2 regions of the Priestia sp. D51 genome follow, and region 1 is predicted to be linked to the other one. Evidence: riboswitches for the same ligand, from Rfam matches in the RefSeq annotation. Region 1 holds a riboswitch; the other holds the start of a gene.

Region 1 (7,501 bases):
CATCATGATCTCCAAGAACCGTGATTTTAGATGGAGAAAGAGCGTGACCAAATGAATCCGTCATTTCAATTTGTTCTTCGATAGGGAAAAACATATGAGTTTCAATCGCTTCAATAATTTCATTTCGCTGCTCTACATAATTCGTGTCGTTTGAACAGACAAGCGTAATACGGTTAGGATCTATCGTTTTTTTATAAAGTTGAACCGCTAAATCATCTTCAAACACTTTTCCATGAAGTTCTTGATTTTCTTTGGTCCACACAAATCCTCCGTTTTGGCTAATGCGATGAAATGTATTATTAATATCAGTAGAAATCTTTAAAATTTCCGTATCCATTCGTCCAGAAGCAAGACAAACCTCTACTCCTTGGCGCTGAAGTTCACTAAGTGCGTCTGCATTATGCTGTTCTACGTATTTTTCTTCGTGTAAAAGAGTGCCATCTAAGTCGCTTACAAATAATTTAATCATCTCTTGAAAATTCCTTTCCCTAAAAAATTTGCTGTGATAAGAGCGTTACAAATTTATTACATTCCTTATTCTATCAGTGTTTCCCAAGAAACTCATAAAAAAAGCTCAAACCGGCGATGAATTCAAAGGGATCAAGACATAACTGCATCAATTTTTTCCGCAGGAGTGTTCGCTTTGCCCTTCAAACAGCTAGAAACAGCTACATGAAATCCAGTTCACGATCACAATGAAAAAATCCGAATGGAGTTGATTCTCAGTCAAGAATCTGGATTCACCGTTCGGATCTTTCTTCAGCTAAAAATACATTTGTCGCAGCCTTTTTTTAGGTTTGTTCACTGTAAAAAAACAGCCGCGGTCTAAAAGACCGCAGCCATGTTTTACAATACGTTAAAATATTTCGCTTCAGGATGTGCAAAAACAAGGGCTGTAACAGAAGCTTCTGGTTCCATCATGAAACCGTCTGTTAACTGAATGCCGATGTCTTCAGGTTTAATTAATTTAAACAGTTTTGCTTGGTCTTCAAGGTCTGGACATGCGGGATATCCGAATGAAAAACGCTGACCTTGGTATTTGGCTGAAAAACGCTCCGCCATTGTAAAGTCAGGCGAATCGGGGAATCCCCAGCGGTCACGAATTTGCTGATGAACACGTTCTGCTAATCCTTCAGCTAGTTCAAGCGCAAGAGCTTGGAACACGTGACTCTTTAAAAACTCGCCGTTTTCTTTGAATTTCGCCGCGCGTTCGCGAATGCCTGTTCCTGCTGTTACAGAGAAGAAACATACATAGTCCATCTCTTTTTCTTTAGGCTTTGCAAAATCAGATAAGCACAGGAACTGTCCTTTTGCTTGTCGAGGGAAGGTAAAGCGTTCAATTTCTGTTTTTTCATCAGCAGGATCATAAATAATTAAATCATTTCCGTCTGCTTGAGCAGGGAAGAACTGATAAATAACCGCTGGTTTAATTAAGTTTTCTTTTAGTGCCAGTTCGAGAAGGTCATCAACGGTTTCTTTTAATTGAACAGCACGCTCGTCTTTTTCAGCAAGCAGCTTATTCACTTTTCCTTTTAGTCCTAAGTGATGGCCTAAAAGCATCTGCCAGTTAATATACGGAAGAACCTGTGCCAAATCGTAGTGTTTGACAACGTGGCGCTTTAAATCAGCCGGTACAAAAACAGGAACATCCGTTGAAATGGCGGATCTTTCTAAAACAGCCGTAGCTGCTTGAGCGGTTTGAGGCTGGCGTTCTCGAACCGTTACTTTCTTTTCTTGACGCGTTTTTAAATCTGCTAAAAGCTGAATAACTTCTTCTTTGTTCTGCAGCTTATTTGCTAACGCTAATCCGTCCATCGCATCTTTGGCGTAGAGGACGGCACCTTCATATTCCGGGGCAATTTTAAAGTCAGTAAATTTACGGGAAAGGGCAGCGCCTCCTACCATAATTGGAACATCAATGCTTGATTGCGTTAAATCTTGTGCAGTTAAAACCATTTGCTGAGCTGATTTTACTAAAAGACCTGACAGGCCAATGATGTCTGGCTTTTCGTCTTTTACTGCTTCAATCAGCTGCTGCGGCGTTACTTTAATTCCTAAATCAATGACTTTAAAACCATTGTTGCTTAAAATGATGTCTACTAAGTTTTTACCGATATCGTGCACGTCGCCTTTAACCGTTGCAAGAATCACTTTTCCTTTTCCAGAATCATTTTCAGTTGCTTCCATATGAGGTTCTAAAAAGGCAACGGATGCTTTCATAACTTCCGCACTTTGAAGCACTTCTGCTACAATCAGCTGGTTGTCATTAAACAAACGTCCGACTTCCGCCATCCCCTTCATAAGCGGTCCGTTAATAATATCTAACGGATCATCATATTGAGCTAAAGCCTGTTCTAAATCAGGAAGCAATCCTTCTTTTGTACCTTCGACAATATACATTGCCAATCGTTCTTCAAGTGTTAACGTAGAAATTTCTACTTTTGCTTCTTTCTTTTTATCACGATAAAAGTCCGTAAACGTGCTTAGCGTTTCATCAGTTGTGTTAAATAATAACGCATTAGCAAGCTCAATTTCAGCTTCTGGAATAGAAGCATAGCGCTCTAATTTTTCTGTATTAACAATGGCATAATCGAGTCCAGCCTGCGTACAGTGATAAAGGTAAACCGCATTTAGTACTTCACGTCCGACTGGAGGAAGACCGAATGACACGTTACTTACGCCAAGAATGGTCAGGCAATCAGGCAGGGCTTCTTTAATCATTTTAATTCCCTTAACTGTTTCTTCAGCAGAACCAATATATTGTTCATCACCAGTCCCTACAGGAAACACAAGAGGGTCAAAAATAATATCTTTTGGATTAAAGCCATGTTTTTCAACAAGCAAATCATGTGAGCGTTTAGCAATCTCTACTTTTCTTTCTGCAGTAACGGCCATGCCTGTTTCATCGATTGTACCGACAACCAGAGCTGCACCGAATTTTTTTACTAGCGGCAAGATTGCATCAAAACGCTCTTCACCATCTTCTAAGTTAATGGAGTTGATAATGACCTTACCTTGCGAGTACGTTAAAGCTTTTTCAATAACTTTCTCGTCAGTTGAATCGATTACAAGAGGAACCTTCACTTTTTTTACAACTTCTTGAATAAATTCCTCCATGTCTTCCATTTCTTCACGGTCTGGATCTGCTAAGCAAATATCAATAACGTGAGCACCATTTTTAACTTGAGCACGCGCAATTTCAGATGCTTCTTCAATTTTCCCTTCCGCAATCAGACGCTTGAACTTGCGAGAACCGATTACATTCGTACGTTCTCCCACAAAAAGAGGGCGCATAGAATCGTCATATACAAGCGGTTCAATACCGGTTACAGCATGATTATGCTCGGAGCGATCAAGCGAACGAGGAGCAACCTCTTTTACCGCTTCAGCAAGTGCTTTAATATGAGCAGGCGTTGTACCACAGCATCCGCCTACAAAGTTCAGCCAGCCTTTATCAGCAAATCCTTTAATTTTTTGAGCCAGCAGCTCAGGGGACTCATGATAATTGCCTTCTTCATCCGGAAGTCCAGCGTTTGGATAACAGCTAACAGCTGAAGTGGCTAGGTCTGAAAGAGAGCGAATATGATCCGTCATAAATTCAGGACCTGTCGCGCAGTTAAGTCCGACTGAAAGAGGCTTCATGTGTTCCAGTGATAAGTAAAAAGATTCGATATCTTGACCAGCGAGAGTTGTTCCCATTGGCTCAATCGTTCCTGAAATCATAATTGGAACTTCTATTTTCAGTTTTTCAAACGCCGCTGTAATGCCTAAAAACGCAGCTTTTACGTTCAGCATGTCTTGACAGGTTTCGACTAGAAGTAAGTCGACGCCGCCGTCTAACAAACCCCGAGCTTGCTCTTCGTACGATTCTACTAACTCAGGGAATGTAATACCTCCCGTAACAGAGAGAGTTTTAGTGGTAGGACCGATAGCTCCAGCTACGAACCTAGGCCATTCGGGAGTTGAATATTTATCGCGGGCTGCACAAGCAAGCTTCACAGCTTCGATATTCAATTCATACGCCAAGTGGCCTAAATCGTATTCATCAAGTACGGTAGATGTTGAGCCAAACGTATTGGTTTCAATGATGTCAGCACCCGCTGCAAAGTACTCTTCATGAATGCGCTGAATCACATGAGGCGCTGTTCGGGTCAAATATTCGTTGCAGCCTTCATATTCTTCGCCGCCAAAATCTTCAGCGCTTAAATCAGCATCTTGAATCATCGTTCCCATTGCTCCATCGATGACGAGTATTCGCTTCTTTAGTTGTTGTTCGATAAGTGAGCTCATTTATATCTTCCTTTCTGATGTAACGAGTTGCTTGTCATGAATATAGCGTGTTAGAATTTCGGTCATTTCATAGCGCATAAACGGCGTAATTAAGTAAATACCGTCAAATAGTTCATATGCTGTATCAATTAAGTTTTTTGCAATCGCAAGGCCTTCGACTTCACCGCGAATCCGGTCATTTCCCGTTGCGTCCATACGTTCTAGAATATCTTCTGATAATTTAATTCCAGGTACTTCATGGTGAATAAATCGAGCATTTCTTGCGCTTGTTAACGGCATGATTCCGATGTATACCGGTGTTGTTAAATGTTTGGTTGCTTCATATACCTCTTCAATTTGCTTAGTTGAATAGAGAGGCTGAGTAATGAAATAGTGAGCCCCGCAGTCGATTTTCTTTTCCAAGCGCTGAACGGCTCGGTCTAAGTGACGCACGTTTGGGTTAAAGGCAGCTGCAATGGAAAAATTGGTTTTTTGACCAAGCGGTTTGCCGGAATAAGATAGTCCTTCATTAAACTGAGCAATTAAACTAATCAAGTCAAATGAAGATAAATCATAGACCGAAGTGGCGCCAGGGAAATCGCCAACTTTTGATGGATCACCGGTAATTGCAAGCACTTGATTCATTCCTAGCGTATGAAGTCCCATTAAATGAGATTGAAGTCCAATTAAATTTCGGTCGCGACAGGTAATATGAATAAGCGGTCGTGCTTTTGTTTCTTGTTGCATCAGTGTTGCCATTGCCAAGTTGCTGATGCGAGGTGAGGCAAGAGAATTATCAGCTAATGTAATAGCATCTACGCCGACTTTATCAAGTGCTTTTGCGCCTTCTAAAAATTTCGTCGGACCAAGCTGTTTAGGCGGATCCAGCTCAACGATAACCGAGCGGCGCTTCTTCACAATTTCGTGCATATGAGGTTTATCCTGCTGCTCACGCTCTTGAACCGTAACGGCTGGTCTCATTTTAACGACTTTGCTTGTAATCGGAGGCAGGTCTTTTAAGGCAGACGACATGGCGCGTACGTGAGCTGGTGTTGTACCGCAGCATCCTCCAATTAAGCGAACCCCTTGTTCGCGGAATAAACGCGCGCTTTCTACAAAGTAGTCTTCATTCGTTTCATATTCCAGCTTGCCTTCCACATACGCCGGAAGGCTGGCATTAGGGTAAGCAGATAAGAAAGCACGATCAGGAAGCGGTACTTCTTCAAGAGACTGAATCATATGATAAGGACCTAAACGGCAGTTTAGCCCGACAACATCTGCTCCCAAGTCTTCTAATTCTTTTAATGCATCTGCTAAAGGACGCCCATCTTGCAGTACGCCAATATCATGCAGGGAAACGTGGGTAATAATAGGCTTATCCGTTTCTTTTCTTGCTAGTGTAAGAACGGTCTTTAATTCTTCGAAATCATAGTATGTTTCAAATAAAAGGCCATCCACGCCTTCATTTAAAAGCCAAAACATTTGTTCACGAATGCTTCGCTTAACCTCTTCTAAGCTAATAGCATTTTTTTGGAAAGAACGAATTCCGCCGAGTGTACCAACCACGTAAGCCTGATCGTTTGCAGCTTGTTTCGCTAATTTTACACCAGCAACATTGATGTCTTTGACTGAATCTTCTAATCCATAACGGGCAAGTTTTTGATAATTAGCAGCGTACGTATTTGTTTGAATAACGTTTGCACCAGCTTCTACATAGGCTCTGTGAATACGAGAAACCTCTTCTGGTTTGGTGATGTTTAGTTCTTCAAAACAGCTGTCAATACCGTGTGAGTAAAGGAGGGTACCAGTGGCACCATCCCCAATTAAAATTTTAGACTTTAAATCTTCAAGTAACCCCATGTCAAAACCTCCTTAAATTGTTCCGCTTCTATTTCACGAGTGATTCGTTTTATGCAATATGCCGATAAAATAGAAAAAGTCTTCTTAAGAAGACTTTTTTCGCCTTCTTATCTTCCAAGCAATAAATTAATTGCTTGCTGGATTTAGCACCATGTCTCTAACGACTGGTTGCTGAGGTTTCAAAGGGCCAGTCCCTCCACCTCTCATGATAAGAATCAATTGTATATAATTGAAACATATTTTTTTAAATAGAAAGAATACTTATTTAATAATTTATCTGATTTTTAGAAATTATACAACAGTAAATTGTGAATTTCCAGCAAATATTGAGGAAAATTTAAAAGCTAAAGGGAAAATATCCGTATATTTTGTTTGAAAACTGCCGTTATGTTAAGGGATAAAGGGTTTTCATGAAAAAAACAAGAAGGAAATAAAAAAACGAAAAAGGAACAGCACCGGGTGAGGCGAGGATTTACATATAAAAGGCTCGTCTTTTTTTAACCGTTTCTACATATAGTGAACTATGAAGGGTAGAAGGGTGATGGGCATGAAAAGGTGGAAACTCACGCTGCAGGTTGCTGCTACGTATGTAGGCACCGTTGTAGGAGCCGGTTTTGCAACAGGCAAGGAAATTGTTCAATTTTTTACACAGTACGGGGAACTTGGAATGGTTGGAATTTTGGTCAGCGGCTTGTTTTTTATTTGGCTAGGTTCGAAAATGATGCTGCTTTCGCACGCAATTGGGGCTTCTTCTTATCAGCAGCTTAATACATATTTATTTGGTGATGTACTTGGAAAAGCGGTAAACGGTGTAATGATCGTCATTTTATTTGGAGTAACTTCAGTCATGCTAGCGAGTACGGGGGCAATAGGAAAAGAACAGTTCGGACTGTGGCCTCCTGTTGGGATGATTTGTACAATTGTTTTAACTTATATATTTATCGCAAGAGGAATTAACGGTATTTTAATTGTTAATTCTCTTGTTGTGCCTATGATGCTTTCATTTGCTTTTATCATCTTTGTGCCAAATGTCAGCTATTTCTCACTGATTCAAACGAAGCCAGACTTAACGCTCGTCACACAGTGGAAGTGGGCGGTTAGTCCCTTTTTATATATTTCCCTAAATCTAGCTTTGGCTCAGGCCGTTTTAGTTCCATTAGGAAGCTCCGTGAAAGATAAGAGCGTGATCAAAAAAGGGGCCGTAATAGGAGGATGTGTACTTACGTTTATGCTTGTTTCTACTCATCTTGCCCTTTCCAATTTGCCTTATTCATTTCAACTTGATATTCCTATGAGTGCCGTTGTTAAAAATATCTCAGCGGGGGTGAATGTTTTATTTACGGTAGTTGTGTTAGGTGAGATTTTTACTACA
Region 2 (7,501 bases), on a different contig from region 1:
GATTTCTAATAATTAAGAGCCACTTGTATACTACAAGTGGCTCTTTGCTACGTTGAATACATTAGGTAGTTCACGTATCATTTCCGACACTATTATAACATAGTTTATGTATCTGTTTAATGTATTTTAGTTTAATATAACTGAAATATAAAACATATAATGTAGAATTCAATGCTAACCTTCTATATTTTATAAACTTGTTTCTCCAATTAGACAGCCTCTCTGTTATTTACGTGGGTATGTTCCTTATCCTTACTTAAAAATAGACCATAATGGTACAACTATTTATGTGGATACACACACCTAATTTTGGAGCTCCTGGTTTACAGGCAGAAATCTGCAAGATAATCGTCACCTATTATGAGGGCGTGTAAAATCTACCTTGTACTACACCCTTTACTCCTAATCCCTTTTTAAGGTTTTTATCTTACAAACAAAAAGTAATGTCCAAATAAAAAAGGAAGAATGAATATGTCATTCCTCCTTTACTAGATGAATCATATAGCTTTAACTTTCAACATGTAAGTATAATTACTCTTTGACCATCTTCACAAGCATATGAGCTAGGTGATGTTGCTCCTCTTCATTTCCAACTTTCCACAGCTCATGTAGTAAATATTGCTCCTCGTTTTGTGGTTCCTCATGTGTAGCTAAATAATCAGCTATTTTTTTAGCTGCCAAAGCCAGTTGTTCGTCATTTAATCCCAATTTTTCACCTTTTGTTACTTTATCTCCTAAATATGTTTTAAATTCGTTAAAGCTAGAAAGAATATGGTCTTTCTTTTCTTGACTCATCTCATTTAATTTGTTTTCCACTTTATTTTCAACAGTCCCCGTATTGTTATTCATCTTTGTATGCTCCTTCCAATTAAATAATATTGTTCTTATAAGGTAAATCCCCCAATAGCAAGTGTGTAAACATTTAATGCCATTTGAATGTGCTCTAGCAAAATTTATTGCTTTTAATCCCGCCATACTTATTACTCTCGTATGCATTCGCAGTAAAAATAGACTAAATGAAAAGGTGTCCTCATATATTGTGAAAAGACAGGCTATAGAGCTGAGGTGATAAAATGACACTATTAATTATTCATCTGGTGGTATTAGGAATCAGTCTTGCGGCACCTATAGGGCCGATTAAAATTGAGATGATTAAACGAGGGATCGTGGGTGGATTCTGGGCATCCTGGCTTATTGGTTTAGGAGGCGTCACAGGAGATTTACTTTTTCTTGTTGTCATCTATTTAGGTGCTGAGCATTTATTTGAACATCAGTTTATAGTTGTATCTACATATATGTTAGGCGGGTTTTTTCTTATTAAGTTGGGACTAAGTAGTTTATCTAAGAAAACTTCCTTAAAGAAAGATGATATGAAAACAACACTGTCTTCATGGCATCGAACATTTTGTATTGGCTTTTTGATGGCTTTATTAAACCCTTTAAACATTGTATTTTGGTTTGGGGTGTACGGAGCTACCTTGCAAGAACTGACACAGAAAGTGTCCTCTTCTCTTTCTTTTCTCTACAGTTTATTTATTCTAGTAGGGATTATCCTTTGGAATCTCAATGTTGCTTTTACTGTCCACTTTGGCCGCGATCTTCTTACTGATAAATTCTTACGAATTATTTCAGTTGTAGCTGGACTTGTCTTAATTTTATATGGAGTGCGTTTTATTTTTCACTTCTTTAAACTAATTTTTCATTTTGCCTAATTCAAAGATACTCATCTATATCGTAAAGGAGAAAATTGAGAGGTGACCAAAAACTGTTTATTTTTGCTGTTACATTACTAGTAACACTTGTCCTTCTAACTTTATTATGCGTGTTTATTTCTAAGAAGTTACGAAAGAGACTAACACGTAGAAGTAAGCAATGGTGGCTCATTATACACGTTCTATCTGTAATTATTTATTTTGGCGGCATTTTTGGACAACTCTTAGTAACAAGTTCAATGACTTTCTTTTCTGATCAATCGCAGATATACGTTGGAATACTATTTATTAGTTATTTTGACCATTATCTAACGATACCTGGCGCATTAGCCTCTTTATTCACAGGGATATGGTTAGCTTTGCGTACTCACTGGGGAGGCCTAACAAAATATTATTGGGTTCTGACAAAATGGATAGGTAACATGCTTGCAATTCTTCTGGGGTCATCAATTACGGGTAATGTCGTATATAATTTATTCCCCAAAATTCTTTCTAGTGATTTACATCCTTTCCAAAACCCTCTTTATTTTCAGAGTCGAAGAATGCTATTTGGGGGTATTTCAATAAGCTTTATCCTTCTGGCTTTTTTAGTCATTATTTCTTATATAAAACCTTGGGGCAAGAGAAAGGTTAACTGAGTTTTTTTTTAGCGTACATATCTGCGGGTACAAAGTGTACTATAGGAAGAAGAAATCTAGTCATGATATACTATTGGTAATAACCATAAATACGACGGAGGGCATTATGACAAAACGATTAGATTTACGTGTTGACTTTGCATTTAAATCATTATTTGGCACCCATGGAAATGAATCCATTCTAGCTGCCTTTTTAAATGCTGCGCTTCGTTTTCCAGACGAAAAGAAGATTCAAACGGTTCAGCTGTTAGATCCGCATTTTAATAAAGAAAACCAAGAAGATAAACGTTCCATTCTGGACGTACACGCACAATTAGAAGATGGAAGCCGCGTTAATATTGAGATTCAGCTTAATAACAAACATGACATGGAAAAGCGAACCCTCTATTATTGGTCCAAGATGTATAGCAGCCAAATGAAAGAAGGTATGGACTACGGAGAGCTTTGTAAAACCATCACCATCAATATTGTAAATTTCCGTTATTTATCTCATATTAATCATTATCATTCCACCTTCCAGTTATACGAACGTGAACAAAAATTACTCTTAACGGATATGATAGAAATTCATTTTATGGAACTACCTAAGTTATTGATTAAATGGCGTAACAGAGAGGTAGATCCACGAGAAGATCAACTTGTACGATGGTTATTATTGCTTGAAGCATCGGAAGATGAAGAAATCACTCAAGTATTGGAGGAGATTGCAATGCAAGAAGATCACGTGCTAAAAAAAGCGATAGATGAGTGGGAACGCGTAAGCCAAGATCCAGAAGTGTTATTAGCTTATGAAGCCCGAAGAAAAGCATTATTAGATGAGAAATCAGCTTTGAAAAGAGCTGAAAGGAAAGGAAAAGAAGAAGCTATAAAGTTAATGGCCATTGGAATGATTCAAGAAGGTATAGCGAGTAATATAATCAGTAAATTGACAGGTCTTTCTGTAGAAGAAATCGAAAATCTTCGTCATCAATAAATAGAAAAAAGAGCCGTACTTAAAAGGTACGGCTCTTTTTTCGAACATGGCAAATATTGATTTTCATTACAAGGAAATGAAACATCTAATACCACTTTTTACAGTGTCATTTGTTTCTAAAAAATAGTATAGGAAGCACGTAAGAAAATAATACATCCATTATTTACTATGTATGTACTTCTTTTAAGATAGGAACTTTAAAAGAAACAAGGAGGTGACACAACATGGCAAACAACAAAAGCAGCAACAACAACGAGTTATTAGTATATGGTGCTGAACAAGCAATCGATCAAATGAAGTATGAAATTGCGAGCGAATTTGGTGTAAACCTTGGTGCTGACACAACTGCACGTGCAAACGGATCAGTAGGTGGCGAAATCACTAAGCGTCTTGTACAAATGGCTGAGCAACAACTTGGCGGCGGACGTTTCTAATAAAACTTTATAATAATGGCTGAAGGAAGAATGAACTTCATTCTTCCTTTTTTCGGTTATAAGATCCGCCTATTTATCGTATTTCAACACATCTAGAATGCTACTTATGTAAAATTAAAAAGCGATTCTCACTTTTTAGTTGGCTCCCCAGACATCTTGAGCAATTTTAATTATGTGACTAATTTTATTCCACTGTTCCTCTTCTGTTAATACATTTCCTTCTTCTGTACTTGCAAAGCCACATTGCGGACTCAATGACAAGTTAGCTAGAGGAACATACTGACTTGCTTCTTGAATTCTTTGCTTAATAACCTCAGTATCTTCTAGTGTAGGAAATTTAGATGTTACTAACCCTAAAACAACAGTTTGATTGTTACCTGTAAAGCTTTTTAATGGTTCAAAATCTCCTGAACGGTTATCATCATATTCAAGAAAAAGCCCATCTACATGTAAGTTAGCAAAGATTGCATCGGATATAGTATCATAGCCACCACTTGTGATATAAGTAGATCTAAAGTTTCCACGGCAAATATGCATAGTAATGAGCATATCTTCAGGCTTTTTAGAAATAGCATCATTTAAACAACTTACTCGAGTATTGATAATGTCTTTTACATCCATACCCAGCTTCTCAACAACCGCATTGATTCGTTCTTCAGAAACAAAATCAATCCACGAAGTATCGTCTAATTGTAGGTAACGGCAGCCTGCGTCGTAAAAGGCTTGAATCGCTTTCTGATAAGCAGCCACAGTATCATGATAAAATTGATCTCTGTTTCCATTGTAATATGTATCTTCTTGAATTCGAGTAAATAACATGTTTGGGCTTGGAAGTGAGAATTTAGCGACTTGGCTTCCATCACCATGGCGTTCGACAGCTTCTTTTAAAAACGTGAAATGTTCTACCATATAATGATGATTGAAGTCTACTTTACCTACTACCTTAATCGCGTTATTTTTGGTTTTTGCACCCTTGAATTGGCTGATATATTCTGTCTCAAACTGCTCTACACCTTCTAAGCCTGATAAGAAGTCCAAATGCCACCAAGAACGTCTAAATTCACCGTCCGTGATAGATTTAAGACCTACTTCAATTTGCTTCTGGACAAGCTTTTCAATTTCTTTATCCTCTACAGATTTTAGATCGGCTTCATTAATTGTACCATTTGCATACGCTTTTCTTGCTTCTTTAAGGGGAGTTGTGCGTAAAAAGCTGCCTACGTGATCAGCTTTAAATGGAGCCTTCACTAGTGTCTTTGTCATGAGTTTGTTTCCTTCTTTCTTTTTAAAATAAAAAACCTCTTCTTAAAAATAAGAAGAGGTTAATAATCGTTATGGGTTCTCTTCTTATCTTCAAGCAAATTGCTACTGGAATTGGCACAGTACTTTAACAGTCTGTTGCCGAGGCTTCCTAGGGCCAGTCCCTCCACCTCTCGAGATAAGAATATTCAATTTATTTAACTAGAAGAAATATTACACTTGTTTTCTTAGCTTGTCAACAAAAAATTGGAAAATCAGAAATAGCACATCTCTTATCTCATTACTTCCTCATTACCTACTACAGTAAGGGTTCTTCTTTGTTTTTGGTTTGGACAGGAAAGCTTATCGCAATAGCTACATAGTATTTAAAGAATTTGGCTCCATTACCTAATTGTTATTTATCTTCACCAATTGTATTAAAAAAATATCTGACTCCATTATACCTAGCCTCTTCATTGCACTTTGCAAGGAGCGCTATTCCTCACTTCTAATTTCTCTCTTTGATTCATTTCTTAGAGCGAATACGCTAAACCAATCTTTCATATAGTCACATCTTCTTGCAAATACGAAAAGAGCAACCATCATATACTGGCTGCTCTCTCCTAGCAAAAATGCACTCACATCAATGTGAATGTGAACGTATTCATATTACAGCACTTCATTGATAAAAAAAGAAATAATTTCTATTTGCCTTTATACATAGTTAATCGTTCTTTTGCTAAATTAATTAATTCCTTTAACTCTTCAACAGATTGCTTGTTATTACAATCGTTTAATAAATCTATTGTATCTTGCAAAAATTGCTCTCTTCTTTTTACCCTTTTATATTCAGCCCTATATTCTTCTGCCATCCTTGCTGTTCGAGTAGACCCCTGACGAGGAGTGGGAACTTTTTCAAAATCTGAGGTACGAGATTTTTTATCTTTTTCATCAAGCATAGCGTTTTCTGGATTCCTATTCCTCAATCCTGATTGACCCAAAATACTCCTTGCAGCTCGTTCTCTTCTAATGGCCATTGTCATTTCCCCTCTCTGGAATTGAGATTTGAGATAAAACGTCTTGTACACATTCAATAACAATAAAATAAACCCTTCTTTTGATAAGTTAAATTACTAATTTCAATTGATGCTTAGTTACTAGCTATTCCGTCTTTATTTCTATCCAACAATAAGAAGACTACCTTCCATTGGTAGTCTTCCTGCTGCTATAATTCTTTTACCTTATATGCAAAAGGTCACTTACTGCGTCCTTTAGTTTTCCATAGGTTCTTATTTTACTGAAGTCTATACCCAATTGAACGGCTGTTAAAGCAATTTCTGGACGGATACCTGTAATCGTTGTATCAATTCCTAGCAATTCTAACATGTTTACGACTTGAAACAATTCATTGGTCATCATTGTATCAATGGAAGGTACACCTGATAGATCAATGATTAGGCAAGACAATTCAAGGTCTTTTGCCTGCATCATAATTTTTCCCGCAAAGTCATTGCTCTTATAGTCATCGATCTGACCAATTATAGGAAGAACACCAACTGTATCTGAAATACTAATGATTGGTGTACTCAGTTCTGAAATTAGCTTTTTTTGAGCATATACTTGCGCCTCTGCTACTTGTCCATAATACATGGTAAAGAGTTCAATCATCCGGTCAAAGGCTTCGTTTAAGGTTCTGTTCCATAGAATAATATCTTGTTGTGTAATACTAGACTGATGGAGGCTTATAAATGCTTCAACCTTGTTAAGAAAAATAGCACGAAACTTTTTGAAATGACGGATACTCAGGTAAAGAGGATTCCCTAAGCGAGCTCGTTTGGTTGCAATCTCTTGGGCCCAACCACTAAGATTTTTAAAAGATCCATCCTTTAGGACCTTCACTATTGTACGGGTAAAATAGTGATTTTGTTCTCGAAGGTATTCAGTTACCTCTGGAGAAGCATCAGCTGTATAAACAGAATTCTCTTCTATCTCTCGAGAATCTAACCACTCTTGAGCCATTTCATTCACATGTTGTAATAAAAAATCATGTAATTCTTGAGTCATTTTATCCATAGCGTTTTCCCCTTTGGTGATAGATAACTTTATCTTTCCCTTTTATTGAGCACAGAAAACATAACTACTATTCAACACACGGATACTTATTTTAAGGTATGGTACGTTCATGCGAGGGAGCGTTTCTGCGGTACCTCTTTAGTTTTATAGACGAATTGCTTAAGTTAAAAAATAAAATGAGGTTAGTTTATTCTCAACTGAAATCCATTAATCCTGCTGTTTGTTAGGTGCCTTTTTATATGAATGCTAAAATATAAAAAGAGCAAGTAAATTTTAAAATTTATAATTGTTCCTATATAAAACATTTCACCTTGATTATTTTTAAAGGCTAGTATCTGTTTGATCATGGTTTAGGTGAACCACAAAAAGAAAACCACTAGAATGGCTCTAGTGGTTTTCCTTTTTAAAAGTCGCTATATTCTTCTAAGTCGT

Evidence for each region. A riboswitch is a leader RNA that binds a small molecule or an ion and turns the genes downstream of it on or off. The one in region 1 is predicted to bind S-adenosylmethionine.
Region 2: another riboswitch for S-adenosylmethionine. It lies ahead of ACNHOZ_RS27000 (5-methyltetrahydropteroyltriglutamate--homocysteine S-methyltransferase); the one in region 1 lies ahead of ACNHOZ_RS15470 (bifunctional homocysteine S-methyltransferase/methylenetetrahydrofolate reductase).

What each region holds. Positions count from the first base shown of each region.
Region 1 is NZ_JBLTIR010000003.1:711,040-718,540, forward strand. It holds gene ACNHOZ_RS15460 (Cof-type HAD-IIB family hydrolase) at 1-469, opposite strand, end outside; gene metH (methionine synthase) at 847-4,290, opposite strand; gene ACNHOZ_RS15470 (bifunctional homocysteine S-methyltransferase/methylenetetrahydrofolate reductase) at 4,291-6,129, opposite strand; SAM riboswitch class I at 6,234-6,344, opposite strand; gene ACNHOZ_RS15475 (YkvI family membrane protein) at 6,677-7,501, shown strand, end outside.
Region 2 is NZ_JBLTIR010000015.1:13,397-20,897, reverse strand. It holds gene ACNHOZ_RS27020 (DUF3243 domain-containing protein) at 532-849, opposite strand; gene ACNHOZ_RS27015 (LysE family transporter) at 1,074-1,712, shown strand; gene ACNHOZ_RS27010 (Rpn family recombination-promoting nuclease/putative transposase) at 2,457-3,323, shown strand; gene ACNHOZ_RS27005 (alpha/beta-type small acid-soluble spore protein) at 3,548-3,757, shown strand; gene ACNHOZ_RS27000 (5-methyltetrahydropteroyltriglutamate--homocysteine S-methyltransferase) at 3,893-5,020, opposite strand; SAM riboswitch class I at 5,102-5,202, opposite strand; gene ACNHOZ_RS26995 (hypothetical protein) at 5,701-6,033, opposite strand; gene ACNHOZ_RS26990 (STAS domain-containing protein) at 6,233-7,069, opposite strand; gene ACNHOZ_RS26985 (hypothetical protein) at 7,473-7,501, opposite strand, start outside.